DNA from 3 places in the Streptomyces sp. R818 genome. Region 1 is predicted to be linked to each of the others. Evidence: riboswitches for the same ligand, from Rfam matches in the RefSeq annotation. Region 1 holds a riboswitch; each other region holds the start of a gene.
What was found. Region 1 has a riboswitch for cobalamin ahead of N5I75_RS32625 ((2Fe-2S) ferredoxin domain-containing protein). Riboswitches for the same ligand answer to the same signal wherever they lie in the genome.
Positions count from the first base shown of each region.

Region 1 (9,621 bases):
GCCGTCGTCGGTACGGCGTTGCAGGCACTGGTCCGCAACCCGCTCGCCGAGCCGTACCTGCTCGGGGTGTCCTCCGGCGCCTCACTCGGCGCGGTCGCGGTGATCGTGTTCGGGGTGAGCCTGTTCGGGGCGGTGTCCCTGTCGGCGGCCGCTTTCGCCGGAGCGCTGGGGGCGCTCGTACTCGTCTACGCCGCCGCCCGCACCGGCGGCCGCATCACCTCCCTGCGGCTGATCCTGGCCGGGGTCGCGGTGGCGTCGGTGCTCAGCGCCCTGTTGAACCTCCTGCTCCTGACCACGGACAACGGCAACGAGGCGCGCACCGTCCTCGCCTGGACGCTGGGCGGTCTGGGCGGTGTGTCCTGGGGGTCGCTGTGGCTGCCGGGGCTGGCCCTGCTGCTCGGCATCGCCGTCCTCATGGTGCAGGCCCCGAACCTGAACCTGCTGCTCGCCGGGGAAGAGGCCGCCGCCACTCTCGGCCTGGACGTCGCACGGTTCCGGGCCCGGATGTTCGTACTCGTCTCGCTGGTCACCGGAGTGCTGGTGGCCGCGGCCGGACCGATCGGCTTCGTCGGCCTGATGCTGCCGCACATCGTGCGCCTGCTCGTCGGCGGCGACCACCGGCGCATCCTGCCGGCCGCCGCACTCGGGGGCGCCTCCTTCCTGGTTCTCGCGGACATCGCGGCGCGGACCGTGGCGGCGCCGGAGGAGATCCCGGTCGGCGTTCTCACCGCCCTGTGCGGAGGCCCGTTCTTCCTGTGGCTGATGCGGCGCGACGCGCGCAAGCAGGCGGGAGGCGCGGCATGACGGCGGCGGCCGAACTCCACGTCGAGGGCGTCACGCTGACGGCCGGCGCCCGGCACCTGGTCCACGACGTCTCGCTCACGGCCCGCCCTGGCGAGACGATCGGCCTCGTCGGACCGAACGGCAGTGGCAAGTCCAGCCTGCTGCGCGCCGTCTACCGCGTCCTGCGGCCGGATGCCGGAGCGGTCCGGGTCGACGGCGAGGACGCCTGGTCCCTGCCCCCGCGCCGGCTGGCGCGCACGCTGGCCGCGGTGGTGCAGGACGCTCCGTCCGGCCTCGACCTGAGCGTGCGTGAGGTCGTCGCGATGGGCCGGACCCCGCACAAGCGGCTCCTGTCGGGCGACACGACACAGGACGCCGAGCTGATCGAGGCGGCGCTCGCCGCGGTCGACGCCGTCCCGCTGACCGACCGCCCCTTCGACCGGCTCTCCGGTGGTGAGCGCCAGCGGGTGCTCATCGCCCGCGCTCTGGCCCAGGAGCCGTCGCTGCTCGTCCTGGACGAACCGACCAACCACCTCGACATCCGGCACCAGTTGGAGATCCTGACCGTACTGCGCCGGCTGCCCGCGACGGTTCTTGTCGCTCTGCACGACCTCAACCTGGCCGCGTACTACTGCGATCGCCTGTACGTGCTGCGCGACGGCGGTGTCGTCGCGTCCGGGCCGCCGCACGAGGTGCTCACCGCGCGCCTGCTCGCGGAGGTCTACGAGGTGACCGCCGAAGTCGCGGTGCACCCCCGCACGGGCCGTCCCCAGGTGACGTTCCTGCCTGCGGACGTGCCGGTGCCCGACGAAGGCCCCTGACGGGTCACCGGTTCAGGCAGCAGTCGCCGCACTTCGAGCCGTTCGGCGCCCGGTAGTACAGGCAGCAGCTGCGGCGGCGGAAGGTCAGCTCGGGGCCGGTGATCCAGCCGGTCCCGCGCAGCCGTCCCGTCTCCAGGAGTTCCCGTGTCAGCTCGGTGAGCGGCACCCGCAGGCCGGGCCGGGACCTCAGCAACTGCGCCGCCGAACCGACCAGCGCGGAAGCGGAGTTCCCGGCGAGCAGCCGCGGCGCCATCTTGCCGGGCAGGTGGCTCTCCACGTGCTGAAGGACGCCGTCGGCCTGGGCGCGCACGGCGTCGGCGAGCGCCGACGCCGACCCCGGGGCGCGGCTGCCCCGAGGTCCGGGCAGCCGCAGGGCCGAGCTGTCCCCGGCCCATTCCACGGTGGTCATCACCGGTACCACCCCGTGCACGAGGGCACAGGTGAGGACCGGCGACCACAGGCGGGCCGCGAGTCCGAGGTGGGCGATGGAGACGCCGATACGGGCTTCAGCGGTGCCGTAGCGTTCGTTGACGGTCCTGGCCCGCGCGGCGAACTCCTCCCGGGTGAGCCGCTCTTGACATGCCGCGCGCCCCGGGACCGTGTCGAGGGCGAAGAAACCGCCCAGTTGTGCGACGTCGCGCAGCGCCTCGACGACGTCGCCCGCCGGCACTTCGTCCGCCGCCCCCAGACCTCTGGTCATTCCGGTCATGAGGTCGCTGTGCCAGCGCGGCGCGGCGGGTCGATCAGATAGAGGTCGAGGATCTCGGGCCGGGGCGCGACACCCGGACCACCGGCCCGCACCCAGCCCCCTATGTCCTCGGTGGCAGCCGGGTCGTTGACCAACCCGAGCCAGACCGGGCGAGCGCCTGCCGCGCGCCCTGCCGCCGACGGCTGCACCACGACGACGTTGGCCTGTTCGCACACGTCAAGACACTCGGAGATCCGCACCGGGGCGATCTCCCGCAGACGCGCCGTCTGCGCCGCGTGATCCCCTTGAACCTTGGCGGTGCCGCAGCAGCAGTCGCGGCACACCACCACCCGGCACGGGACCGCCCGCACCGCCCGCTCCACTGTCGCCTCGATCTCGTCGGCGAACCGCTCAGGCATGCCGCATCCTTCCTCTTGCCGGGGAAGTCCGCCCCGGGGGTGTGTCGAGGAGGCGACAGCGTGAGTCTCCTGGCTCTCGGGTCTCTGCTCGTCCCAGCCTTCCCACCTCTCACAAGGCAGTGGCTCATGGGGATCCGCTCGCCGATCACAGTGGCGGTACCGCACCGGATTCACACCGGATTTCCTCGGGGCGCCGTCGCCCGTGTCCGCGGTCCATCGTTTCACCCCGCTTACAGGGGACGGGAGGCGCGGTGTCGTGCGGGATGCCTCGGTCCCAGTAGCGCGGTGTGGCCGGCCCCGCCTGGCGTGGGGTGGGTGGCGGCCGTCCAGCCGGCCCGTTCGTAGAAGCGGAGGGTGTCGGTGGCGCGGGCCGAGGTGAGCAGCCAGCAGCGGCCGTCCGCGCGGTCGGCGGTCACCGCGTCCAGCAGGCGCACGCCGGTACCGCTGCCGCGGGCCCGGGCGGCGACGGCGAGTTCGTCGACCTCGCGGGAACCGCACAGCCACTCCTGCGTCCGTTCTGCGCCGAGGGCGACCGCGACCTGCGGATAACAGCGCTCCGCGGGAAAGGGCCGAGGCGTGGTCCAGGCCGTGGCCCAGCCGAACACCGTCTCGCCTTCCAGGGCCACGGCCGCGGTGAACCCGGGGCGCAGCACGTCGGTCTCCAATCGTTCCACGTAGGCGTCGGCCTGCGCGGGGGCTTCGTTCCAGGGTGGCCGCCCGAAGGCATCGGCGTACACGTCCCGCACGCCCTGCGCGTACGACAACAGCCGCCGTCCGAGGACGACGCGCACGACGAGGCTCATCACGCGGCCCGGGTCGCGGAGCCGGAGAGCGGGACGAGGGAGGCGTACTCCAGGGGTGCGGACGGGTCGATGGAGACGTCGAGCGGGGCGGGCTGTGCGCCGGAGCGCACGAGCAGGTCGCCGACTGCCGCGATCATCGCGCCGTTGTCCGTGCACAACGTCATCGGCGGCACCCGCAGTTCGATGCCCGCGGCGGCGCAGCGTTGCTCGGCCAGCTCCCTGACCCGGGAGTTGGCGGCCACGCCACCGACGACGATCAGGGTCTTCACGTCGTGGTCGCGGCAGGCGCGCAGGGCCTTGCGGGTCAAGACGTCGGCGACGGCTTCCTGAAGGGCGGCGGCCCCGTCGGCGACCGGCGGCTCCTCGCCGTGCTTGCGGTACTGCTCGGCCCAGCGGGCCGCGGCCGTCTTCAGTCCGGAGAAGGAGAAGGCGTACGGGTCGTCGCCGGGGCGGGTCAGCGGGCGCGGGAAGGTGACGGCGCCGGGGTCGCCGGCACGGGCTGCGCGGTCGATGGCCGGACCGCCGGGATAGGGCAGTCCGAGGATGCGGGCCACCTTGTCGAAGCACTCGCCGGCCGCGTCGTCCAGCGTGTCGCCCAGGTGCAGGATCGGCTCGCGCACCAGGTCCCTCACGAGCAGCAGCGAGGTGTGGCCGCCGGAGACGATCAGGACGACGCACGGCTGGGGCAGCGGACCGTGTTCGAGGATGTCGGCGGCGACGTGGCCGGCCAGGTGGTGCACCCCGTACAGCGGCACGCCCGCCGCGTAGGCCAGGGTCTTCGCGCCGGCCAGGCCGACCTGGAGAGCGCCCGACAGGCCGGGGCCGGTGGTGACGGCGACGGCGTCTATCTGCCCGAGCCGCAGCCCGGCCTCGGCCAGGGCCTGCCGCACGACCGGCGCAAAGGCTTGCAGGTGGGCGCGGGAGGCGATCTCGGGCACCACGCCGCCGAAGCGTGCGTGCTCGTCCATGCTCGACGCGACCACGTGGGCCAGCAGCTTTCCGCCTTGCACCACGCCCGCGCCGGTCTCGTCGCACGACGACTCGATCCCCAGCACCACCGGTCCGCCCACCACGACCTCATTTCGCTCTGCTGCACATCAACCGTAGTTGCAATATATGTGCAATAAGGTCACCCGCGGTACGAGCCACGACCCGGCCCTGTTGACCGCGCAGGTCGACGCCTGCCTGATCGCCTGCCGCCGCAGCCACGACGAATGCGCCCAGCACGCCCGCCACGATGAGCACTGTCGGCTGTGTGCGCAGGCGACGTCTCAAGCCATCGGTGCCTGCGAGGACGTGCTCCACGCACTGCGTGGAGCCCCGGACACCGCGTGTTCAGCTGTCGTCCGCGGCCAGTGGCGCGAACCGCACCGGCGCTCGGAACCGCGCCTTGCGCGCCGCCCGCCGGAAGGTGGTCAGGACGGCGGGACCGGCCAGCAGGATGCACACGAAGTTCGTGACGGCGCGTCCCGTGTCCCACCCCAGCGACGTGGCCAGGTCGAAGGCGACGTAGCGGTGCCACTGCTCGGTGAAGGGCAGTCCGGGCAGGTAGGCGATCGAGCTGTTGGGGTCGAGCGAGAACGGCCAGAAGGAGAGGTTGAGAAGGAAGCCGAAGAGGTAGCCGGACAGCGAGCCGTAGAGCGCGAGCAGCAGGACCTCGCGGCGGCCGGTGGCGCGCGGCAGGAATCCGGCGAGCATGCCGACGAAGGCGCAGCCGAACATCTGGTACGGCATCCAGGGCCCGACCCCGCCGGTGATGAGCGCGGAGGCGAACAGCGACGTGCAGCCGAGCGTGAAGCCGAAGCCCGGTCCGTAGACGCGCCCGGCGAGGACGAGGACGAAGAAGACGGTTTCGATGCCTGCCGTTCCCGCGCCCAGCGGCCGCAGTGCGGCGTTCACGGCGGACAGGACGCCGAGCATGGCGAGCGCCTTGGAGTCGATGCCGCCCTCGGCGATCTCCGACAGGACGACGCAGAGGACAAGGATCAGCAGGACACCGAAGATCAGCGGGGGCGCATAGCTCGCCCCGAAGGTTCCCGGTGCGACGACGAACGGCCAGAAGAACGCGACCACGCCCAGGAAGGCCGCCATGACGATGACCAGCCCGACGCGCGGCGAGAGCCGGATGGCGGCCGGCGTGGGCTTGTTGAGCAGTGACGTCGTCATGACCGATCACCCTCCTCGGCACTCCGGAGAGCCGCGCCGGCTTGGTCCACCGTGAGGAAGGGCAGCGGTGCGAGGATCTTCGCCGTCTGCGGTGCGAAGACGGGTGAGGCGACGATGACGTCGGCGGTCGGGCCGTCGGCGACGATGTCGCCCTCGGCCATCACCACGACCCGGTCGGCGGCCCGCGCGGCGAACTCGACGTCGTGGGTGGAGACGACGACGGTACGCCCCTCCACCGCCAACTCATCGACTATGCCGGTGAGTTGGGTCTTCGCTTGGTAGTCGAGGCCGCGGGTCGGCTCATCGAGGAGCAGGACCTTCGGGGCCGCGGTGAGCTGGATGGCCAGGACGAGGGCGAGCTTCTGCCCCTCGGAGAGGTCGCGGGGGTGGGTGGTGTCGGCGATGCCCGGTGCGAGGCGGTCTAGGAGCGTGCGGGCACTCTCCCCCGTCGCGGACTCGGTGTCGGCCTGGTCGAGTTCCTGCTTGACGCTCTCCAGGTAGAGGAGGTCCGACGGGGTCTGGGGGACGAGGCCGACGAGCTGCCTGGCGCGGGCAGGGGGCACGGTGTGCGGGTCGGCCGTGCGCGCACCGTCGGCCACCGCGACCGCCACCGTGCCGGAGCGGCGTGGGCCGGTGCCCTGAAGCGCCCACAGCAGGGAGGACTTACCCGATCCGTTGCGGCCCATGAGAGCGGTCACCTCCCCCGCACGGAGCCCGAGATCGATCTCGCGGACCGCCGGCACGCCCTGGTAGGTGACGGTCACCTGCCGTGCGGTGAGCAGCTCGGGCCGGTCGCGATCCGGGGCGGGCCGCACCGGCGCCGGTTCCTGCCCCGTCAGCCGGGCTCGCAGGGGCGCGGCCTTTCGGCGGGCGTCGCGGATCGAGAGGGGCAGTGGGTCCCAGCCCGCCACCCGGCCCAGTTCGACGATGGGCGGCGCGATCTTCGACGTACGGAGGATGTCGGCGGGTGCGCCGATACGGACGCGGCCGTCGCCCGGCAGGTGAAGGATGCGGTCTGCGTACTGCACGACGCGTTCCAGGCGGTGTTCAGCCATGAGGACGGTGACGCCGAGGTCGTGGACGAGGCGGGTGACGGCAGCGAGGACCTCTTCGGCTGCGGTCGGGTCGAGGGCCGAGGTCGGTTCGTCGAGGACCAGGACGCGGGGGTGGGCGGTGAGGACGGAGCCGATGGCGACGCGCTGTTGCTGACCGCCGGAGAGTTCGTGCAGCGCACGGTGGCGCAGGTCGGCGAGGCCCAGCAGGTCGAGGGTCTCCTCGACGCGTTTGCGCATGGTGGCGGGCGGGATCGCCAACTGCTCCATGGCGTAGGCGAGTTCCTCCTCCACCGTGTCGGTGACGAAGCCGTCGAGCGGGTCTTGGCCGACCATGCCGACGACGTCCGCGAGTTCGCGCGGCGGGTGGTGTGCGGTGTCGCGGCCGTCGACGGTGACGCGGCCGTGCAGGGTGCCGCCGGTGAAGTGCGGCACGAGGCCGTTCACCGCGCCGAGGAGGGTCGACTTGCCGACACCGGTGTGACCGACAACGAGGCACAACTCCCCTTCCTCGACCGTGATGTTCACGTCGCGAAGGGCGGGGCCCGGCGCGTCGTCGTACTCGATGGTGACCTGGTCGAAGGTGATCACGCGGTGGCGGCTTTCGGTTCGGTGCGTACGGGCGCGGTCGGCGGCGGAGCCAGGAACCCGGCTGCGCCCGCGAGCAGGATCGCCAGGGTCGGCACCAGCGGCAGACCGGGCCACGTCAGCGGATAGAAGGAGGGGTTGAGCTGGGCCGCGTCGTAACCGAGGTTGCCGAAGAGCAGGACGGCGGAGAGCACGCCGCTGCCCGCGACAAGCCACTCAGGCGTGCGCCACGGGTCGGGCCGGTACGTGGTGCGGGTGACCCGGCGACCGCCGAGGCGCAGCCCCGCGACGCACAGTCCCGCGCCGACCGCCATCGCGGGGAAGCCGAGGAAGGCGGGCGCGGTGGCGTCGAGGAGTCCGTACGCACCGGCGCACAGGCCGCACATACCGAGCAACATCAGGGCGCCCGTAATACGGCGGGAGCGGCGGGTGGCGGTGCCGGCACGTCCGTAGCCGCGGGAGTCCATGGCCGCAGCCAGGCGCAAGGACCGCTCCAGGGCGTCCTCCAGGACAGGCACGACGATGCCCCGCAGCGCCCTGAGTCCGCGCGTGCGTCCTGCTCTCAACTTCCTTGCGCGCACCACCCGTTGAACGCTCTGCACAAGCTGCGGAGCCACACTGATCGCAACCGTCACGGCGACGCCCAACTCGTACAGCGCTCCCGGCAGCACGCGCAGCGCCCGCTTCGGGTTGGCCAGGGTGTTGGCGGCGCCGATACAGCACAGCATGCAGGCCAGGCGGAGCCCGTCCGTGGCGGACGACAGGACCGCCTCCAGCGAGACCGGGCCACCGAGCTGAATTCCCGCGTACCAGTCCGGGGTGGGGATGTGCGGCAGGGCGAACAGGAAGTGGTCGTGCGGGGTGATGCCCGTGGCGAACACGGCACGGAAGACGACACGGATCGCCACGACGGTCAGCGCCAGGTACAGGTAGTACTTGAAGCCGCGCGCCCAGGGCGCTGTCGTGCGGCGGGCCGTGACGACGTAACCGAGGACGGCGAGCACGAGGAACAGCAGCAGCGGGTTGTTGGTGCGGCTGACCGCGGTGGCGAGCGCGAGGGCCCAGATCCACCAGGCCATCGGGTGCAGGGAGCGGGGCAGGCGGCGACCGCCTCGGTCCGGTGCGGATCCGGTCCGGGCGGCCGACGCCTCCACGGCAGTGCGGGCCATCGCCATCATTCGTGCGGTCTGCGGCGGGCGGAGTACACGGCGGCGCCGCCGATCAGTACGACGAGGCCGACGCCCAGGACGACTGGCAGCACGGAACCCGTGTCGTGCGGAGCGTCCGCCGTGGGCTCGGCATTGAGCACCGGCGTCTTCTTGCTCGCCGAAGCCGAGGGAGCCGCGTCCGCCGCACCTGACGGGCTCGCTGATTCCGGAGCCGATGAGGACGGACTGGTACTGGGCTCGGGCTTCTTGGACGCCTTCGGCTTCTTCGGTGCGTGCGAAGGCTCCACGGTCTCCTGCGTGGCGTTCCGCTCCGGGGCCGGTCCGGTGTTGACGTTCGGCGGCAGCTTGGGCGCCTTCGCCGTGGAGGCGGGCTGCCCGCCCCCGGTCGGCTTGGTGTTGTGGGCGCGCAGTTGGTCAGGCGTGACCTGCGGGCGGCCCTTCGTGCCCTCGATGTTGGTGCCGCCGAAGATCCACAGGTCGACGCTTCCCGGCTTGGGCTTGTAGAGCATGGCGCCGAGTTGGCTGTACTCCCAGTCGTTCTGTCCGGGGTTGGCATGCCAGTACGACCAGTACGCGGAGGCCGGCGGCGTGAGCACGCAGTCGTCCTGGGACGCGGGCGGAAACTGCTTGCCGCTCTTGTACCCGCTGAACCCGATGCGGCAGATGAACGCCGGGCCGTCGTGCCCCGTGCCGGTGGTGCGCCAGCCGCCCTGGTTCAGCAGCTCGTAGCCGGTCGTCGGGGTGGAGCCGCAGGCCCGGTAGACGGGCCCGCCCCAGTGGCTGAAGTCCACCGCGAGCACCGCGCCCGACGTGGTCGTGCACCGGCCCATGGCCAGCGGGTCGGCTGCCGCCGGCCCGGCACCGACACCGAGCCCCGCGGCGGCCAGTCCGAGCGCGGCCACCAGCCGGGCGACGACCGGCGTGAGACGCCCTGCCCTCATCGGTCCTCCCCGGTGGCAGCGCGTCGCCGGGCGACGACGACGGTGCGCCAGCCCACTGCGCTCAGGAGCAACGCCAGCGCGGCAAGTGCCGTGACCTGTAGGCCGGTTGAGGCGAGGGCACCGTCACCGCTGTTCGTGTCAGCGGCGTTCCCGCCGCTCGCTCCGGAGGTGTCACCGCCGGGCGTAAGGAT
Region 1 covers NZ_JAOCNE010000014.1:230,587-240,207, reverse strand. Annotated here, with positions in the region: gene N5I75_RS32640 (FecCD family ABC transporter permease) at 1-804, shown strand, start outside; gene N5I75_RS32635 (ABC transporter ATP-binding protein) at 801-1,604, shown strand; gene N5I75_RS32630 ((2Fe-2S)-binding protein) at 1,609-2,304, opposite strand; gene N5I75_RS32625 ((2Fe-2S) ferredoxin domain-containing protein) at 2,310-2,711, opposite strand; cobalamin riboswitch at 2,774-2,898, opposite strand; gene N5I75_RS32620 (N-acetyltransferase family protein) at 2,942-3,514, opposite strand; gene tsaD (tRNA (adenosine(37)-N6)-threonylcarbamoyltransferase complex transferase subunit TsaD) at 3,514-4,584, opposite strand; partial or broken gene N5I75_RS32610 (four-helix bundle copper-binding protein) at 4,631-4,804, shown strand; gene N5I75_RS32605 (ECF transporter S component family protein) at 4,850-5,680, opposite strand; gene N5I75_RS32600 (ABC transporter ATP-binding protein) at 5,677-7,323, opposite strand; gene N5I75_RS32595 (energy-coupling factor transporter transmembrane component T) at 7,320-8,489, opposite strand; gene N5I75_RS32590 (hypothetical protein) at 8,495-9,430, opposite strand; gene N5I75_RS32585 (prenyltransferase/squalene oxidase repeat-containing protein) at 9,427-9,621, opposite strand, start outside.

Region 2 (9,621 bases), 210 kb from region 1:
ACCGTTTCGAGTGAGTTCAGCGCAGAGTGCCGAGGAAGCGGATGTGCGGGCGCTCGCCCGGCCCCGGCCTGGTGATGTGCGCGCGGACGCCGTAGACGCCGGCGATCAGCTCCTCGGTGAGGACGGCGCCGGGCTCGCCCGCCGCGACGACCCGGCCTCCGCGCAGGACCACGACCTGGTCGCAGTAGGCGGCGGCCAGGTTGAGGTCGTGCAGGGCGACGACGCTGGTCAGCTCAAGACCTGAGATCAGGTCGAGCAGCTCCAACTGGTGCTGGATGTCCAGGTGGTTCGTCGGCTCGTCGAGCAGCAGCTCGCGGGGCTCCTGCGCGAGGGCGCGCGCGATCTGCGCCCGCTGCCGCTCGCCGCCCGACAGGGTGTGCCACAGGCGGTCCGCGTGGCCGGCGAGGCCGGTGCGCTCCAGCGCGTCGCGGACCGTCGCCTCGTCCGCCGCCGACGCGGGCGACCAGGCCCTGCGGTGCGGGGTGCGGCCGAGCCGGACGACGTCCGCGACCGTCAACTCGACCTGGGTGTCCGCCTGTTGGTGGACGAGCGCGATGCGCCGGGCGGCCGTCCTGCGCGGGACGGCACCGAGCGCGTCGCCGTCGAGCGTGACGACACCGGACGCCGGGGCGAGCACCCCGGCGAGCAGGCGCAGGAGCGTCGACTTGCCCGAGCCGTTCGGGCCGAGGACGCCGGTGACGGCGCCGGGCCGCGGCGTCAGGCTCACCCCGTCGAGCACGAGCGTGCCGCCCGCCGACCAGGAGACGCGGTCCGCCGCGAGGCCCGCGCTCACCGGGCGCCCCGGGCGCTGCGACCGCCCCGGCCGGCCCGGCCGCCCCGGCCGCTTCCGCGGAAGAGGACGAGCACGAACGCGGGCACGCCGATCAGCGACGTCACCACCCCCACCGGAACCTCCTGCGGTTCGAGGACCGTACGGGCCAGGGTGTCGACCCAGACCAGGAACACCGCCCCGGCGACCGCCGTGACCGGGAGCAGCCGGGTGTGCCCGGGGCCGACCAGGGCGCGCGCCGCGTGCGGGAGGACGAGCCCGACGAAGCCGATCGCCCCGGCCGCGCTGACCAGGGCCGCCGTGAGCAGCGCCGTCACGCAGAGCAGGACGATCCGGGTCCGCGCGACGTGGACGCCGAGCGCGGCGGCGGCCTCCTGCCCGAAGGCGAACGCGTCCAGGGTCCGCCCGTACCCGAGACACACCGCGAGCGCCACGATCAGCACGGCGAGGCACAGCCACACTTCGGTCCAGCCGACGCCGCCGAGCGAGCCGAGCAGCCAGAACAGGACGCCGCGGGTGGTCTCCGCGTCGGCGGCGGTCAGGATCACGAACGAGGTCAGCGCCGAGAAGAGCTGCATCGCGGCGACCCCGCACAGCACCACCCGGTCCGTCGAGCCGCCCAGCAGGTGGCTGAGCACGAGGACGAGCGCGAACGAGCAGAGCGCGCCGAGGAAGGCGCCGCCGGAGACGGAGAGCGCGCCGCCGCCGAGGCCCAGGACCACGACGAGGACCGCGCCGGTCGAGGCGCCCGAGGAGACGCCGAGCACGAACGGGTCGGCGAGGGGGTTGCGCAGCAGCGCCTGCAGCACCGTGCCGCAGACGGCGAGGCCCGCGCCGCAGACCGCCGCGAGCAGGGTGCGCGGAAGGCGCAGGTTCCACACGATGCCGTCGCGGATCGGGGAGAGGTCCGAGGTGCCCCAGCCGATCCTGGCGCCGACCGTCGACCACACGTCGGCGACGCGGATGTGCGCGGGCCCGATCGTGATGGCGACGGCGACCGATACGCAGAGCGCCGCGAGGGCCGCGGCCCAGTAGAGGGCGGGGCGGACCACCGTGGTCGTCACTTGTCGAGGCCGAACTCGCGCAGCGCGGCGGCCACCTTCTCCACGCCCTCGACGGTGCGGATGGTGGGGTTGAGGGCCTGCCCGCTGAGCAGCACGTACCGCTTCTCGCGCACGGCCGTCATGTTCTTGGTGACCGGGTCGGACTCCAGGAACCTGATCTTCTGCGCGGCGGACTCGGCGGACTGGGAGCGGCGGGTGAGGTCGCCGATGACGAGGACGTCCGGGTCGCGGTCCGCGACCGTCTCCCAGTTGATCTGCGGCCACTCCTCGTGGGTGTCGTCGAAGACGTTGCGCACGCCGAGTTCCTTGGTGACGATGCCGGGCGCGCCGCAACAGCCCGCCATGTAGGGCGAGTCGGAGTTGGCGAACCAGTACAGGACGCTCACGCCGTCGGCGTCGATCCCGGTCGTCGCCTTGTCGACCCGGGACGTGAGCTGAGCGACGAGCTTCTCGCCGCGCTCCTCGACGTCGAAGATCCGCGCCAGGTCACGTATCTCGCCGTAGACCGTGTCCATCGTCAGCGCGCTGGTGCGGACGCCGTCGCCGTCCCCGCTGTTGTCCTTGCCCGCGCAGTCGCTGGGGGAGAGGTAGGTGGGCACGCCGAGCTTCTCGAACTTGTCGCGCGGTGCCACGCCGCCCTTGCCGATCGTGTACTGGAAGGAGGCGGCGGCGAAGTCCGGTTCGGTGTCGAGGACCTTCTCGAAGGAGGGGTAGCGGTCGGCGAGGCGCGGCACCTTCGCGTTCGCCTTCTCCAGGCCCTTGAGGACAGGGTCGGTCCATGTCGCGGTGCCGACCATCCGGTCCGCGAGCCCGAGCGAGAGCAGGATCTCCGCCGAGCCCTGGTCGAGGGCGACGGCCCGGCGCGGGGTGTGCGCGACGCGGACCGTCGCGCCGCAGTTGTCGAGGGTGACGGCGGCGCCTGCACCCTGGGCGGCGTCGGCGGAGCCGTCGCCACCGCCGCACGCGGTCAGGAGAAGGGCGCCCGCCCACAGCGGTGCGAAGTGGCGGAGTCGACGTGCGAAGGGCACGGGGGTTCCTCTGCGTCCAGGGCCCATACGCGGAGCCGGCCTACGGTTCACCCCCGGCCGGGTCTCGGTCCGGAGGCCGCCAGCAGGTCTTCGGACTCGGGATCGTCCAGGCGGAGCGCCTTCCCGAACCGTCGACCGGCTCAGTGGCAGTGGCCCCGCCCGTCCCCCTCACCGCTGCGCGTCAGCTCCGGACTCTCACCGGATTCCCTGACCCGTACGCGCTCCCTACAGAACGCACAAAGGTACGACTGGCTCACGGAACGTATCACGGGCCCACCCACGCCCCCGAAATCCGTTCGCCGCCCGCGCCCCGCCCGCCTAGCCTGCCTCGCGTGATGACAGCGGACGACGTACGAGGCGTCCTCGCCCTGCTGCGGGAGGCCGGGGCGGACGTGTGGATCGGCGGCGGCTGGGGCATCGACGCCCTCGTCGGCGAAGAGACCAGGGACCACCGCGACCTCGATCTCATGCACCGGCACGAGCAGGAGCCCGCCGTGCTCGCCGCCCTCACCGGCGCAGGGTTCGCCGAGACCCTCGACTGGCGCCCCGCGCGCTTCGTCCTCGCCCACCCCGACGGCCGCGAACTCGACCTGCACCCCTTGCGCTTCGCCGCCGACGGGTCGGCCGAGCAGTCCTCGCTCGACCCGGAGCGGCCGTTCCGTTACCCGGCGGAGGTCTTCGTCACCGGCACGATCGCGGGGGAGCCGGTCCCGTGCCTCTCGGCCGAGCAGCAGGTGCGCTTCCACCAGGGCTACGAGCCCGCCGACCGCGACCGGCACGACATGGCGCAGCTGCGCCGGGTCTTCGGCATCGCCACGCACTTCTGACCGGGCGGCGCCTCAGTAGGAGACGGGGTCGCGGACGATCGGGCATGTCATGCAGTGGCCGCCGCCCCGGCCGCGGCCGAGTTCCGCGCCGACGATCGTGACGACCTCGACGCCCGCCTTGCGCAGCAGCGTGTTGGTCTGGGTGTTGCGGTCGTAGGTGACGACGACCCCGGGCTCCAGGGCGACCGCGTTGTTGCCGCTGTCCCACTGCTGGCGCTCGGAGGCGTACACGTCGCCGCCGGTCTCGATGACCCGTAGCCCCGGCAGGCCGAGCCCCCGCGCGACGACGTCGACGAACGGGGTCGTCCCCTCGTCGGTGATGTCGAGCCCCGGCGCCTTGTCGCTGGGGCGCAGCGAGAACGTGTGCACCGAGTCCATGATCCGCGGGTAGAGCGTGACGATGTCCCGGTCGGCGAAGGTGAAGACGGTGTCCAGATGCATCGCCGCGCGCAGCTTCGGCATCCCGGCGACGATGACGTGCTCGGCCGCGCCCTTCTCGAACAGGGCGGTCGCGACCTGCGTGATCGCCTGCCGCGAGGTGCGCTCGCTCATGCCCATCAGGACGACGCCGTTGCCGACCGGCATGATGTCGCCGCCCTCGAACGTGGCCTGACCCCAGCCCTGTTCGGGGTCGCCCCACCAGACGGTCGAGCCCGCGAACTCCGGGTGGAAGCGGTAGACCGCCTTCATCAGGAGGGTCTCGTCGTGGCGTGCGGGCCAGAACAGCGGGTTCAGCGTCAGGCCGCCGTAGAGCCAGCAGGTGGTGTCGCGCGTGTAGAGCGTGTTGGGCAGCGGCGGCATCAGGTACTCGCGCACTCCGCTGGACTCGCGCGCCATCGACACGTACGCGGAGCGGTACTCGTCCGGCAGATCGGTGGTGGCGAGCCCGCCGATGAGGAACTCGGCGAGCTTCTCCGGCCGCAGCGTCTCCAGGAAGGCGCGGGTGTCGTCGATGAGCCCGACCCCCACCTGATTGGCGACGATCTTGCGGTCGAGCAGCCAGTCCTTCGCCTCGGGCAGCGCCATCGTCTGCGCGAGCACCTCGTGCAGCTCGACGACCTCGATGCCGCGCTGCCGCATCTTGTTGACGAAGTCGGCGTGGTCGCGCTGCGCGTTCTCCACCCACATCACGTCGTCGAAGAGGAGGTCGTCGGAGTTGGTCGGGGTCAGCCTGCGGTGGGCGAGCCCCGGCGCGCAGACGAGGACCTTGCGGAGCCGGCCCACCTCGGAGTGGACGCCGTAGGCGGCGGACGCGGGTGTCTCGTGGTCGGTCACGGTGTGCCTCCGGGCTTCGGGAAGGGGGTCACGGGTCTCACAGGCTGATCCAGCCCGCCGCCAGGGCGACGACGCCGAGCACGGCACCGGCGACGGAGACGGCGATGACGACCAGCTCGCCCGGCGAGAACAGGCGCCGGCCCTGCTCCCTGCGGGCCATGACGAACAGGATCGTGGCCGGGGCGTAGAAGACGAAGGAGACCAGAAGGAACTTCAGCCCGGCGGCGTACAGCAGGAACGCCGTGTAGAGCGTGGCGACCGCCGCGATCACCAGTTCGCGCGACGAGGTGCGTCCGCCCTCGGTGAGCGGGTCCTCCCGCGCCCCGATCCGGACGGCGAAGGCGGCCGCGAAGAGGTACGGGATCAGGGACAGCGCGCTGGTCAGGTTGAGCGCGAAGTTGAACGCGTCGTCCGAGAACGCGGTGACGATCAGCACCAGCTGGGTGAGGACCGTCGTCATGAGCAGCGCGGGCACCGGCACGTCGGCCGGGGTCGAGCGGCGCAGGAAACGCGGCATGTCGTCGTCCTTGGCCGCCACGAAGAGCACCTCGGCGGCCATCAGCGTCCAGGCGAGATAGGCGCCGAGGACGGAGACGATCAGGCCGACGCTGATGAAGACCTTGCCCCAGGTGCCGACGGCGTCCTCGAGCACGCCCGCCATCGACGGCTGGCGCAGCTCCGCGATCTCACCCATCGGCAGGATCCCGTACGACACGATGACGACGGAGGCGAAGACGGCGAAGACGCTGAGGAAGCCGAGGACGGTGGCCCGGCCGACGTCCGAGCGCTTCTTCGCGTGCCGGGAGTACACGCTCGCGCCCTCGACGCCGAGGAAGACGAAGACGGTGGCCAGCATCGTGCCCCTGACCTGCCCGAAGAGGGAACCCGCGTAGTCCGCGCCGCCCCAGTTGTCCGCGAAGACCGACGGGTCGAAGTAGACCAGGGCGAGGACGATGAAGACGAGGATCGGCACGATCTTCGCCACGGTCACGATCCTGTTGATCGCCGCGGCCTCCTTCACACCGCGCCTGATCATCAGGTAGAACGCCCAGAGCCCGGCCGACGAGAGCAGGATCGCGAGCGCCGTGTCGCCCTCGCCGAGCGCGGGCCAGATCGCGCCCACCGTCGACATGATCAGCACCCAGTACGTCACATTGCCGACGCAGGCGCTGGCCCAGTAGCCGAACGCCGAGAAGAAGCCCAGGTACTCGCCGAAACCGGCCTTGGCGTACGCGTACACGCCCGCGTCCAGATCGGGCCTGCGCACGGCGAGGGACTGGAAGACGAAGGCGAGCATCAGCATGCCGGTCCCCGCGATGGCCCAGGCGATCAGCGCGCCCGCGACACCCGTCTCCTCGGCGAAGCGGCTGGGCAGCGAGAAGACCCCGGCACCGACCATCGAGCCGATGACCATGGTGGTCAGGGTGAAGAGAGGCAGCTTGGCGGCGGCCGCGTTCCGCTCGGCGGTCTGCTCCGCGGTCTGCTCCATGGGGCCCCCTGGGTCGGCTGCGGGTCGGGCACCAGTCTCGTACCGCTATGCCAGGTAGCGCACTTTTTGTCGCGTCAAAGGTGGCGGATATGTCCTCCTGTGCACAGCATGGAGGGGTTGCGGCATCCGTAGGCGTTGCGTCAGAAGGGCACTCAGGCATGCACTCCTCGTTGAACCCGGCGATCCTGCGAGACCTCCGCGCGCCGCGGCCCTACCCCGCCGTCTCGCTGGCGATGCCGACCCACCGGACGCAGCCGGCCAACGCGCAGGACCCCGTACGCCTCGACAACCTCGTCCGCGAGGCCGTGCGCCAGCTCGACGCCGACCCCGCCGTGACCAGGGAGCGCCGCGACGCCGTGGTCGCCGAGGTGGAGGCGGCGGTGGCCGAGCTCGACCTCGCCCACGTCAGGGACGGACTGGTGATCTTCGCCGCGCCCGGTGAGCACCAGGCGTGGGCCGTCGACCGGACCGTGCCCGAACGCGTCGTGCTCGCGGACACCTTCCTCACCCGCAACCTCGTCGCCGCCGACGCCGCGCAGCGCCCGTACTGGGTCCTGGCCGTCGCCGCCGACCGGGTCACCCTCTGGGACGGCCGGGGCGAGCGCGTCACGGAGCACACCGCGCACGGCTTCCCGCAGAGCCGCAGCCTGGAGCGCCCGGACTCCGAACGCAAGGAGCGCGTCGGGGACCTGCCCAGCACCTTCCACAGCGAGGAGACCCGGCAGTTCTTCCGCGACGCCGACACCGCCCTGGCCGCCGTCCTGCGCGCCGCACCGCGCGCGCTGTACCTCACCGGCGACCCGGCCGCGCTCGCCCTGTTCACCGACGCGGGGAGCACCGCCCGCGACGCCGTGCAGGTCCCTGTCGGCGGCCTCGCCCAGGCCACCCCGGAGACGGTCGCGCGAGCCATCGGCCCGGCCCGCACCGAGGAGGCCGAACGGAGGAACGCCGACGCGCTCGCCGCGCTCGACCGGGCGCGCGGCGGCAACACCTACGCCGCCGGTGTGGACGAGGTCTGGGAGAAGGCCTCGGACGGCCGGATCCACCGGCTCGTCGTGGAGGAGAACTGGCGCACCACCGTACGGGCCGGGGACGGGCACCTCCAGCCCGCGGCGGACGGCGACGTGGACGCCGTCCACGACATCGTCGACGAGATCGTGGAGTCCGCCCTGGAAACCGGCGCGCAGGTCGACTTCGTCCCGGACGGGACGCTGGCGGACGCGGGGCACGTGGCCGCCGTGCTCCGCTTCTGACCTTGTCGTCCGTGCCCCGTAGTCGTCACAGGAAAGGAACCCCTCCCATGCGTGCAGCCTCCCTCCTCGCCGCCTGCGCGGTCGCCGGTGCGCTCGCGCTCACCGCGTGCGGCGGTGACGACGGCAACGACAGCGGCGCGAGCGCCAGCCCCAGACCGTCGGCCCCCGAGTCGTCGCGGTTCTCCGGTGAACCGCCGTCCTCGATGGCCTCCAGCGCCGAGTCGAAGAAGGCCGAGGCGAAGAAGTCCGCGTCCGCCGCGGCCGAGTCGGCGTCCGAGAAGGCCCACGACTTCGAGGCGTCCGTCGCCGCCGACGTGGAGCGCAACCGGCAGGAGTACACGAAGCAGCTCGACGCCGTCGACGGCCGTGGCAACGCCGTCGACGACGTGTCGCTGACCGGCAAGCCGCTCGCCGAGACCGACAACGTGCGCGCCCTCGTCGTCACCATCACCAACAAGACCGACAAGACGGCGTCCTTCGCGGTCCAGGTCGATTTCAGCGATGCCGACGGCAAGGTCGTCGAGTCCAAGGTCGTCGGGGCGAAGGACCTGAAGGCGGGGGAGCGGGCCCAGCCGCTCGCCATCAGCTCCAAGCCGCCGGAGCCGCACCTCACCGCGAAGATCGCGAAGGCGCAGCGGTACTGAGGGAGGACGGCCCGCGGCCGCTCGCTATCTTGTGATCCATGCAGTCCTACACCATCGGCCAGGCAGCGCGGCTGCTCGGAGTCAGCCCGGACACCGCGCGGCGCTGGGCCGACGCGGGCCGGATCACCACGCACCGGGACGAGGCTGGGCGCCGGCTCGTCGAGGGCAAGGACCTGGCCGCGTTCTCCGTGGAACTGGCCAAGGGCGCGGGCGGCGACGAGGACGCCTCCTACACCTCGGTGCGCAACGCGTTCCCCGGCATCGTCACCGCCGTCAAACTCGGCGATGTGGCCGCGCAGGTCGAGATCCAGGCCGGACCGCACCGCCTCGTCTCCCTGCTGACCCGGGAGGCCGTGGAGGAACTGGGCCTGGAGGTCGGCATGGAGGCGACGGCCCGCGTGAAGTCGACGAACGTACATATCGACCGGGCCTGAGCCACTGCCCTCCGTCGGGCCCCGCCGGCCAGGTCCGCCGAGCCCGGGAGTCCCAGGGCGCACATGCGTAGGTCCAAGCCTCAAGTGACCGGCTCATGCGATGCGACAGGAGACCTACGGTTCGCAGATGCGGCAGTATGGTCCACGCAACCCGCTGGAGATGAGGGAGTGGACCAGTGACAACCCGTTCCGTGCGCAGGACCCGCCGGACCCGCCGCATGCTGTCCGCCGCGGGGCTCGGCACCGCCGCGCTGCTGACCCTGAGCGCCTGCGGCTCCGGCTCCGGCTCCGGCTCGGGCGGCGCCTCCTCCTCCGCGTCGGCGGACCAGAAGGTGTCCGGCACGGTCACCGTCTTCGCGGCCGCCTCGCTCAAGGAGAGCTTCACCACGCTCGGCGAGCGGTTCGAGAAGGCCCACCCCGGCACCAAGGTCACCTTCAACTTCGGCGGCAGCGACAGCCTCGCCGCCGGGATCACCGGCGGCGCCCCCGCCGACGTGTTCGCCGCCGCGAGCCCCAAGACGATGAAGACCGTCACCGACGCGGGCGACGCCTCCGGCGACCCGGTCACCTTCGTCCGCAACCAGCTGGAGATAGCCACCCTCCCGGGCAACCCGGACAAGGTGGCCTCCCTCAAGGACCTCACCACCAAGTCCGACCTCAAGGTCGTACTGTGCGACAAGACCGTGCCGTGCGGCGCCGCCGCCCAGAAGGCCCTCGACGCCAGCAAGCTCAAGCTGACCCCGGTCTCCTACGAGCAGGACGTCAAGAGCGCCCTGACCAAGGTCGAGCTGAAGGAGGCCGACGCGGCCGTCGTCTA
Region 2 covers NZ_JAOCNE010000014.1:18,405-28,025, forward strand. Annotated here, with positions in the region: gene N5I75_RS31610 (L-threonylcarbamoyladenylate synthase) at 1-14, shown strand, start outside; gene N5I75_RS31615 (ABC transporter ATP-binding protein) at 17-793, opposite strand; gene N5I75_RS31620 (FecCD family ABC transporter permease) at 790-1,854, opposite strand; gene N5I75_RS31625 (ABC transporter substrate-binding protein) at 1,851-2,909, opposite strand; cobalamin riboswitch at 2,947-3,139, opposite strand; gene N5I75_RS31630 (nucleotidyltransferase domain-containing protein) at 3,218-3,709, shown strand; gene N5I75_RS31635 (arginine deiminase) at 3,722-4,984, opposite strand; gene N5I75_RS31640 (basic amino acid/polyamine antiporter) at 5,022-6,473, opposite strand; gene N5I75_RS31645 (baeRF3 domain-containing protein) at 6,632-7,726, shown strand; gene N5I75_RS31650 (FxLYD domain-containing protein) at 7,774-8,370, shown strand; gene N5I75_RS31655 (TOBE domain-containing protein) at 8,409-8,804, shown strand; gene modA (molybdate ABC transporter substrate-binding protein) at 9,023-9,621, shown strand, end outside.
Region 2: it holds a riboswitch for cobalamin, as region 1 does, so the genes downstream of both, N5I75_RS31625 (ABC transporter substrate-binding protein) here and N5I75_RS32625 ((2Fe-2S) ferredoxin domain-containing protein) in region 1, are expected to answer to the same signal.

Region 3 (9,621 bases), on a different contig from region 1:
TCCGGTGCCTCACGAAGAGGGCCTGCGGGGCGGGACGACTGCAGTTTGTGGCGGTCCGGAACGGCTGTGCAAGGTCGTCCCGGTTGCTTCGCGGATGTCGGGATCCCTATCGTTCCGACCTGCTGGGACATCGCCATCCCGGGACGGGGGACGGCCCGCTGAAGCACCGTCACGGACACGGGGAGGGCCACGCCGATGGCCGACGGACAGGGTGAGGGGACGGTCGCTCCGGCGCAGCGGTTGGGCGCGGCGCTGCGCGCCCTGCAGCAGCGCTCCGGGCGGACCTTGCGGTCCCTGGAGGCCGAGGTACTGATCAGTGACTCGTCGCTCTCGCGCTATCTGCGCGGCAGCACGGTTCCGCCGTGGTCCACCGTCAGGGACCTGTGCCGGGCGCTGGGCGCGGACCCGGTCGCGTACCGGACGCTGTGGGAGGCCGCCGACCGGTGTCAGAGCGCCGCCGGTCCCGAGGCGCCGCAGGTCACCGCGGTCGTACCGGTACGGGTGCGGACGTCGGGCGATCAGGAGCCACAGCAACAGCAACAGCAACGGCCACAGCAACAGCAACAGCAACGGCAACAGCAACAGCAACAGCAACGGCCTGAGCCGCCGCCCGTACGCGCCGCCCCTTGGGCCCGCTTGCGGGGACGCTGGCCCGTCACCTTCCTCGGTGTGCTCGCGGGCGGGCTGCTCGGCGCGCTCCTCACCTTGCTCCTGGCGATGCCCGACCGGGACCCTGCGCCGGAATCCGCCGGGCCCGCGGCGGTCGTCGGTCTCGGCGACCGGCCCGGCCGGTCGGAGGCGGTGCGCCCCTTCATCAACCGGGCCACCGGGCACTGCCTGGACCACAGCCTCGACCACGGCCTGCGCACCTATCCGTGCAACGGGCTCAGCTACCAGAGGTGGACGGTCCGCGCCCTGCCGCACGGCGCCTTCCAGATCCGCAACCATGCCACCGGCTCCTGCCTGAACAGCGGGGCGAACGTGCTGCGCGTCGGGGGCTGCGCCGAATCGCCGGCCGGAACATGGTCGGTCAAGGCATGGCCGGACGAGTCCGTGGGCCTGGCAAGCAAGGCGACGGGCGCCTGCGTCGAGGACGGCGCCGACGGACTGCGGCCCGCCCGCTGTGGGCGGACGGACCGGCAGAGGTGGGGATAGTCGCGGGCGCGGGTACAGGCACAGGTGTACGGGTCAGCCGCCGATGTCCGAGTTCTGTGCGGCGGTGACGATCGCTTCCGCGTCCTCCGGCAGCAAGTACCCGGCGTCGACGGACGCCTGCGCGGCCGCGCGGACCTTGGCCACGTAGCCGGCGTGGGTCGGGTAGAGGCGGCTGAGCACGGGCTCGGTCGTGGCCGGGAGGCGCGGGTCGGACGGGTCGCCCTCGTCGTGCCGGTCCCAGGCGTCGGCGTCGCCGTTCCACGGGTCGCGGGCGCCGTAGAGGCCGCAGAAGACCCCGCTGTCCGTGGTGGACCGCGACCCGGTGAGCGTACGGGTGGGCACGGTGACGTCGGGCAGCCGGACACCGCCCGTGGCCAGGCCGGTCGCCGGGTCGCGCAGGACGGTGCTCAAGTACTGGCCGCTCGGCGGTCGCGGGCCGCCGCGCGCCCAGGCGTCGAGATGGCGCAGCGCCGCGTTCATCGACCAGTGGCCGGGGCCGTCGTTGAAGGGGCGGAACCGGCGGCGCAGTCGGGTGACGGCGCCGCGGCGCCCGCCGATTTCCGCACGGTCGGGTTGCCGAGGTCGTAGGCCCACTGGTCGCCGTGCGCGGTACCGGCCAGCTCCCAGTGCACGACGCTGCCGGTGTCGGGCTGCCGGGCGGCCGCGGCGCCCGGCACATCCGTCTCGGTGAGCACGACGAACGTCGGCTCCGACAGATCGGTCCTGATCCGCGACGGGTTCGGCATCAGCAGGGTGTCGGCGAGCACGCCGCTGATCGGGGAGGCGATCGCGCTGTTGCTGTGCACCATGAAGCCGTCGTAGACCTTGGCCACCGGGTGCACGGCGTTGACGTACGTGGTCATGAACCCCGCCGACTGGGACTCGCCGTCGGCGAGGAGCGTCCTGACCGGGAGACCGCCGAGGGGGTCCGGCCCGTCCGGGGCGCGCAGCGCCTGCCCGGCCTGGCTGAAGATGTCGTAGGCGAAGGCGTCGCCGGGGTGGACGAGGCTGCCGTAGCGGGCCGGGTCCCAGCCCTTGAGCCCCTTGATCTGGCCGAGGCCGCCGTTGACGCCGACGGCCTGCGCCGAGACGCCGACCCAGGCGTAGCCCCGGCGCAGCAGCTCGTCGCGCTGGAACCAGTAGTCGGGGGAGAGGTCGAGCTGGCCGCTGACGTTGAGCCACTCCACGACCACCGTGCCGTTGAACTTCGCCGGGTCGGCGGGGCGGCGCACGAGCAGGCGGCTCTTGTAGTCGGCGGTGCCCGACGCGCGGACCTTCCACCGGCCGTCCGAGCCCCACAGGCCCGACTTGGCGTACGAGGTGGCCGTGCCCGAGAGGAAGTACTCCCGCTCGGTGTAGCCGAACGAGCCGAGGTCCTCTGCGGCGGCGAGGAACGGGAAGCCGTGGCTGCCCTCGGGCGGCAGCGTGACGGCCGGGCCCGCGGCCGCCGCGGCGGCGGACGAGGGAGCGGTGAGGAGGGCGCCGCAGAGCAGCGCCCCCAACGCGGTGGCGGTGACGGACCGCCGGGACGACCGGGCGAGTGTGCGCACGAGGTGCCTCCGTGACGTACGGGTCCCCAAGGGGCTGCGCCCGCAGTGTCGAGGCGGCCGCGGCGCGTCGGCATCGGCGATTCCACCGGTGTCCCGGGCAGCGCGGGTCAGGAACGGCCGGTGTTCTCGCGCAGGTACGCGCCGAGCCGTTCGATGGCCGACGGGTTGCGCGGGCTCTCGACGAGGTCGGCGTAGTCCAGGGTGTAGATCCGCCGGTTCTTGATCGCGGAGACGTTCCGCAGCGGGGGGTACGAGAGCAGGAACTTCCTCTTCTGCGCGGCGCTCGTCGAACCGTAGTCGTTGATGAGGACGACGTCCGGGTTCCGCTTCACGACCGTCTCCCAGCCGACCGTCGTCCACGAGTCCTTGAGATCGTGCAGCAGATTGACGCCCCCGGCCTCGCTGATGATCTGCTCCGGCGCGGCGTAGCGGCCCGAGGTGAACGGCTGGTCCTGGCCGCTGTCGTAGAGGAAGACCGAGGGCTTGTCCGCGTCGTCCGTGGGGGACTTGGCCCGTACGGTGGCGACCCGCGCCTTGTACTCCGCGACCAGTTTCCGTGCGCGCTCCTCGACGCCGAAGAGACGGCCGAGATTGTCGAGGTCCGTGTAGAGCGCGTCGAGCGGCGGCATGATCCCGCGCGAGGTGCCGGTGACGGCGTTGCGGCAGGACTCGGTGAGCAGATACGTGTCGACACCTGCCTTGTGCAGCTCGTCCGGGGTCAGCGTGTTCTCGTTGAACCCGTAGTTCCAGCCCGCGAAGACGAGGTCGGCGCGGGCGTCGAGGGCGATCTCCTTGGTGACGCGGTCCTTGCCGAGCCACTTCACCTTGTCGTACGCGTCCTTGTACGGGAGGTCGTCGGTGGCGCCCTTGTCGGCGGGCATGACGTACCCGGCCATACGGTCCTCCAGGCCGAGCGCGAACATCAGCTCGGTGATGCCGACATCGTTGGTCACCACCCGCTCGGGGCGCTGGTCGTAGGTGACCTTCTTGCCGCAGTTGGTGAGGGTCACCGCCTGCGAGGCGGCGCTCTTGGAGTCGGACGCGACGTCCGCTCCGCAGGCGGTGAGGGTGAGGGCGGCGGCGAGGCCGAGCGAGGCGGTGGAGACGAGTCTGCGCACAGGAGCCATCCAGGGAACGAGGGTTGTCAGGGGGCGAGTTGGTCGAACAGGAACTGGGTCGCGCCGGTCTCCGGGTGGCGCACCCGGTGCGCCCGTACGCCGAAGACGTCGGCGAGCAGCGCGGGGGAGAGGACCTCGTCCGGCGGACCGGAGGCGACGACCCGGCCGCCGTGCAGGACATGCAGCAGGTCGCAGTGGGCGGCGGCGAGGTTGAGGTCGTGCAGGGCGGCGAGGACGGTCGGACCGCTGAGCCGCACCCGGCGCAGCACATCGAGCTGATGGGCGATGTCGAGGTGGTTCGTGGGCTCGTCCAGGACGAGGACGCGTGGCTCCTGGGTGAGCGCGCGGGCGATCAGCACACGTTGTTTCTCGCCGCCGGAGAGCGACAGGAAGCCACGTGTCGCGAGGTGTGCCACCCCGGCCTGTTCCAGCGCGTACCGGCAGAGCTCCCGGTCGCGGGCGGCGGTGCGGTCGCGGTGCGGGAGGCGGCCCATCGCGACGACCTCGGTGACCGTGAAGTCGAAGTCCGCGGCCGACTCCTGCGGCAGCGCGGCGAGCAGCCGTGCCGCGGCCCGCGGGGCCATGCGGTGCACGTCCTCGGCGTCGACCCTGACGAGCCCGGCGTCGGGGCGGCGCGCCCGGTACACGCACCGCAACAGGGTCGACTTTCCGCTGCCGTTGGGGCCGACGAGCCCCACGAAGGTGCCGGCGGGCACGTCGAGGGTGACCTCGTCGACGAGCCGTACACCCGCCACCTCGACCGACACACCTTCGACGTCGAGCCGCACGTGTCTTCTCCCTCTGTTTTGACGAACCTTTTTGACGAACCTTTTTGACGGGCCTCTTGGACGGGCCTCTTGGGCGGGTGCTTGGCTCAGCGCCCGGCGAGCGCATGGCCGCCGCGCCGCATCAGCAGCAGGAACGCGGGCACACCCAGCGCGGCCGTCACCACGCCCACGGGCAGTTCGGTCGGCGCGAGCAGCACCCGTGACAACACGTCGGCCCACACGAGCAGCACGGCCCCGGCGAGCGGCGCGACGGCGAGGACGCGGGTGTGCGAGGCGCCGACGAGCATGCGCACGAGGTGCGGCACCATCAGACCGACGAAGCCGATGGCCCCGCTCACGGCGACGACCGTGCCGGTCACCGCCGCGGTCACGACGAACAGTTCGCGCCGCAGCCGGTCGGGCGGGACGCCGAGCGCCGCCGACGTCTCGTCGCCCATCGCGAGGGCGTCGAGCGCGCCCGCCCGCACCCTGAGCCACAGCCAGCCCGCCACCACGGTCGCGGCGGCCAGCGGCACCTTCGGCCAGGTGGCCCCGCCCAGGCTGCCGAGCAGCCACATCATGGCCGCGCGCGCCGCCTCGCCCCGTTCCGCGCTGAACACCATGACGGTCGTGACGGCCTGGAACCCGTAGGCGAGGGCGGTGCCGGTCAGGACCAGGCGCAGCGGGCTGAGTCCGAGCGGGGAGCGGGCCACCGCGTAGACGACGAGGGTCGCGGCGAGCGCGGAGAGGAAGGCGGAGAACGAGAGCGCCCAGACGCCGAGCCCGGCGAGCGCGCCGAACAGGATGACGGCGTTGGCCCCGACGGCGGCGCCGGAGGAGATGCCGAGCACGAACGGGTCGGCGAGGGCGTTGCGCACCAGCGCCTGCACGGCGACGCCGACCGAGGCGAGGCCCGCGCCGACGACGGCCGCGAGGACGACGCGCGGGAAGCGAATCTCCCACACGATGGTGTAGGCCCCGGCGTCCGCGCTGCCGAGGCTGCCGCCGCTGAGCCCGGCCCACATCAGCCGCACCACCTGCCGCCAGCTCATCCCGGTGGCGCCGAGCGCGACCCCGCACGCCAGCGAGACCACCAGGACGAGCGCGAGCGCGATGACCAGCGGGACGGTGGGCAGGTGTCCCCGGCGCGTACGGGCGACACCCGTGCGGGCAGGGGCAGCGGCGGTGCGGAGCAAAGCGGGCGCACATCCTCCGGGTCGGCGCCACGGCTGCAACGCAGGGCACCTGAAGGCCGGGAGGGCTTCGGCGGTCCCTGCTCGCAGTCCACGGCGAGCGGTCGACGGGTCGCACACCTGCCGTGGGTGATCGGACTCGCGGGCCCGCACTCGGACGGAACAGGCCACGCACACCGTTGCGGGACAGCGCCGGACTCGCACCGGCTTCCCCCACGGAAGGCAGCCGAAGCGTAGCAAGCCTGGGTCAGGGGCGGGGCGGGCGGGCGGTACTTACCAGCGTGGACGGTACTTACTGGCGTGAGCGGTACCTACTGGCGCGGGCGGTACTCACCGGCCCGGACGTTCCGGGCCGTTCGGGTCACCACGCCGGATCGATCTCCGCGTGCAGGGGATGGTGGTCCGAGTACGGGCTCGGGCGGACCTGGTGGGTGAGCGGAGCGATGCCGCGCAGGAAGATGTAGTCGAACTTGCTCTGCCAGTCGGTCGTCGGCTCGCAGGCGCCGCCGTCGGGGAACGGGCGGCACGCCGGATCGGCGTCCTCGGCCAGTCGCCACATCGGGCGGAGTTCGGAGGCGTCCGGTACGGCGTTGAAGTCGCCGAGGACGATCGTGTGGTCGTGACGGGCGACTTCGGCGGCGAGCACGCGGGCCTGGTCCGCCCGGATGTCAGGCTGCTGCCGCTCGGCGAAGTGCGTGTTGAAGACGCGGACGGACCGGCCGCCCACCTTGGTCGTGACGGCCATGTACCCGCGGTCCTCGGAGCCGCCGTCGGGGTACTCCACGTTCACGTGATCGGTCATCGCCGCCGCGGAGAGGATGGCCTGGCCGTACGCGCCGCCCTGCCACGGCAGACCGCCGCAGCGGTTCCAGTTCCGCAGGACCGACCCGTACTCGACCTCGTAGACGAGGCCGTAGAAGACCTCCAGGTAGTCGCGGATCTTCTCGACGTCACGCACACATGCCTCCTGCAGGCCGAACACCTGCGGCGCGTACGTGGCGATCTCCGCGGCCCGGCCCATGTTCTGCCCGCTCCCGCACGGGTTGCAGATGTTCCACGTCAGGACCCGGTTCGGCACGATGCCCTGGGCGGCGTCGGCGGGCAGCGGCTTGGCGATGAGGGCGCCGCTCGGTGCGCTCGGGCCGATGAGCACGATGCAGAGGGCGGCCATGGCGATCGCGAACAGACGTGTGCCGCGTCCGAGCACCATCGCCTCCTTGGAGTGGACGGACATGCGGTCACATGCCCTCACACGAGGTCTTCTCCGCACGAGGGTAGGCGACAAGGTGTCACCGGCACACGTCCGGGTCGAGCCGTTGCCGGCGGTGCGGCATGCGACGATCGACGCGATCCCGACGACGGACGAGGAGAAGGGACCGCGATGGACGCGAGCGAGTCGGCACATCTGCGCCGCTGCGTGGAGCTGGCCGCCGAGGCCCTGGAGAGCGGGGACGAGCCGTTCGGCTCCGTGCTCGTGGACGGCACGGGCGCGGTCCGCGCCGAGGACCACAACCGGGTCGCGGGCGGGGACGCCACCCGCCACCCCGAGTTCGAGCTGGCCAGGTGGGCGGCCGAGCACCTCTCCCCGGAGGAGCGGCGCGCGGCCACCGTCTACACCTCGGGCGAGCACTGCCCGATGTGCGCGGCGGCCCACGCCTGGGTCGGGCTCGGCCGCATCGTGTACGTCGCCTCCTCGGCCCAGCTGGGCCAGTGGCTGGCCGAATGGGGCCGCCCGGAGGCGCCGGTGCGCGCCCTGCCGATCCAGGAGGTCGCGCCGCACGTGACCGTCGAGGGGCCGGTCGACGAACTGGTGCCCCGCGTCAAGGAGTTGCACCGGCTGCTTGCCGAGCGGTCGTCGCGCGACTGACGACCGCACGGTCAAGTGCGGCTGCAGGCGACGACCACCGGGTCAGGTGCGGCTGCGCTCGACGACCGCGCGGTCAGATGGGCCCGTGGGCGACGACCGCGCGGCCAGAGAGGCCCGTGGGCCGGGCCGGTCAGCGCAGTCCGGCGAAGAGGTCGTTCTCGGGCAGCGGCGCGCCGGTGGTGTCCTGGACCCGTACGAACGTCTCCATGCCCATCAGCTCGCCGAACCGCTCCTTGCCCATCTTGAGGAAGAAGATGTTCTCGCCCTGGCTGGCGTGCGCGGCCAGCGAGTCGAACTTCTGCCCGCTGAACGCGGTCGTGTCCACCCACGTGGTGATCTCGTCGTCCGGCAGGCCGATCTCCGCCAGCGCCTCGGCCTCGGCGGGGTCCGGCTCCGGCATGTCCTCGCCGAACTCGCGCATGATCTCGCCGAACCGCTGCATGCCCGAGCGGGGCATCGTCGTCCAGTACACCTTGGGGGACAGGTCGGCCAGCTTCAGCGCGGCCATCGTGATGCGGTTCGCCTGGATGTGGTCGGGGTGGCCGTAGAAGCCGTTCTCGTCGTAGGTGACGACCACGTCGGGGCGGTAGTGGCGCATGAGTTCCGCGAGCCGGGCGGCGGCCTCGTCCACGGGGGTCTGCCAGAAGGCGCCCGGGGCGTCGTTGCTCGGCCAGCCCATCATCCCGGAGTCGCCGTAGTCGAGCATCTCCAGGTCGCTGATCTTGAGGACCTCGCAGCTCGCCTCGAGCTCCCGCCGGCGCAGCGCGGCGACGGCCGCCGGATCGTGGCCGGGATCGCCCGGCTTCGCCCCTCCCGGCCCGTCCCCGCACGCGCCGTCGGTACAGGTCACGAGCACCGTGCGGACGCCGTCCGCCGCATAGCGCGCCAAGACGCCACCGGTGCTGGTCGCCTCGTCGTCGGGGTGGGCGTGCACAGCCGTGAGCGTCAACGGCCGGTCAGTCATGGAACAGTCCTCCTGCGGACATACGTCTTTCGGTACGGGGGCGCGGCGGACGTACGACGGTGCCGCTGCCCCACGCGGTGCAACAGCGCGGGGCAGCCGTGCTGTTCCCGCCGGGCTTGGACGGGCGCCTCTCCGGGTTCGCGGCGGCCGGGACCGCTTCGACGTCCGCCTGCGCGGCGCCGGGCCGCAACACGTTCGCGGACCCCGGACGTGTGACACGTTGGTTGCCCGCGTGCGCAGGCGGCTCCGGCCATGTCCGCGTAGCGTCGTACCCGGCATGTCACGAATCGGCTCCCGGTTCTGTCGAAGGAGTGGGGGACCTCCCCGGATCCGTTCGCCTCTCTAGGAGTACGCCGTGAACGACGACATCGTCCGGAAGCCCGCCGCCCGCACCGGCGACCAGGCCGCCCGCGGTCTGGCCGAGATCGAGGCGTATCTGTCCCGGGAGGCCCGCCTGAGCGCCGCGCGGCAACGCGTCGCCGCCTTCATCGCGGACACGGACGGACTGACGTACGAGCAGCAGAGGGACATCGAGGAGTGGTACCTCGGGGAGCAGATATACGTGGCCCGCATGGTGACCGAGCACATCGCCGAGAGCGTCGGCGCGGTGGAGGCGGCGCACCACGTCCGGTTCGCACGGTGGCTGCGCGGCACACTGTTCGCCATGCTCGTGACGGTCGCGGTGACCTTCGTGTGCACTGCGGTCGTGGTGGGTTCGATGACCTGACGCGAGGCCCCGGGGACGGGCCCGGGGGCGGGGGCGAGACCTGACGCGAGGCCCCGGGGACGGGCCTGAGGCGGGGGCGAGGGCGGGATCGGCTAACGTCCCGCCGCATGAAGCAGCGCAAGCGGAAGAAGCTCACCCGTCGCCTCTTCCACGCGATCTGGTCCGGCGACCCGGCCGACGCGCGGGCGGTACTCCGGTCCGGGGCCGACCCGGAGTGGACGAACAGCGAAGGCACCACCTTCCTCTACAGCGCGGCCGTGCAAGGAGAGGCGGAGATCGT
Region 3 covers NZ_JAOCNE010000002.1:296,907-306,527, forward strand. Annotated here, with positions in the region: gene N5I75_RS04175 (helix-turn-helix domain-containing protein) at 196-1,155, shown strand; gene N5I75_RS04180 (alpha/beta hydrolase domain-containing protein) at 1,189-1,635, opposite strand; gene N5I75_RS04185 (alpha/beta hydrolase domain-containing protein) at 1,632-2,705, opposite strand; gene N5I75_RS04190 (ABC transporter substrate-binding protein) at 2,813-3,823, opposite strand; gene N5I75_RS04195 (ABC transporter ATP-binding protein) at 3,850-4,611, opposite strand; gene N5I75_RS04200 (FecCD family ABC transporter permease) at 4,698-5,786, opposite strand; cobalamin riboswitch at 5,891-6,019, opposite strand; gene N5I75_RS04205 (endonuclease/exonuclease/phosphatase family protein) at 6,145-7,017, opposite strand; gene N5I75_RS04210 (nucleoside deaminase) at 7,165-7,650, shown strand; gene N5I75_RS04215 (PIG-L family deacetylase) at 7,781-8,614, opposite strand; gene N5I75_RS04220 (hypothetical protein) at 8,970-9,341, shown strand; gene N5I75_RS04225 (ankyrin repeat domain-containing protein) at 9,449-9,621, shown strand, end outside.
Region 3: it holds a riboswitch for cobalamin, as region 1 does, so the genes downstream of both, N5I75_RS04200 (FecCD family ABC transporter permease) here and N5I75_RS32625 ((2Fe-2S) ferredoxin domain-containing protein) in region 1, are expected to answer to the same signal.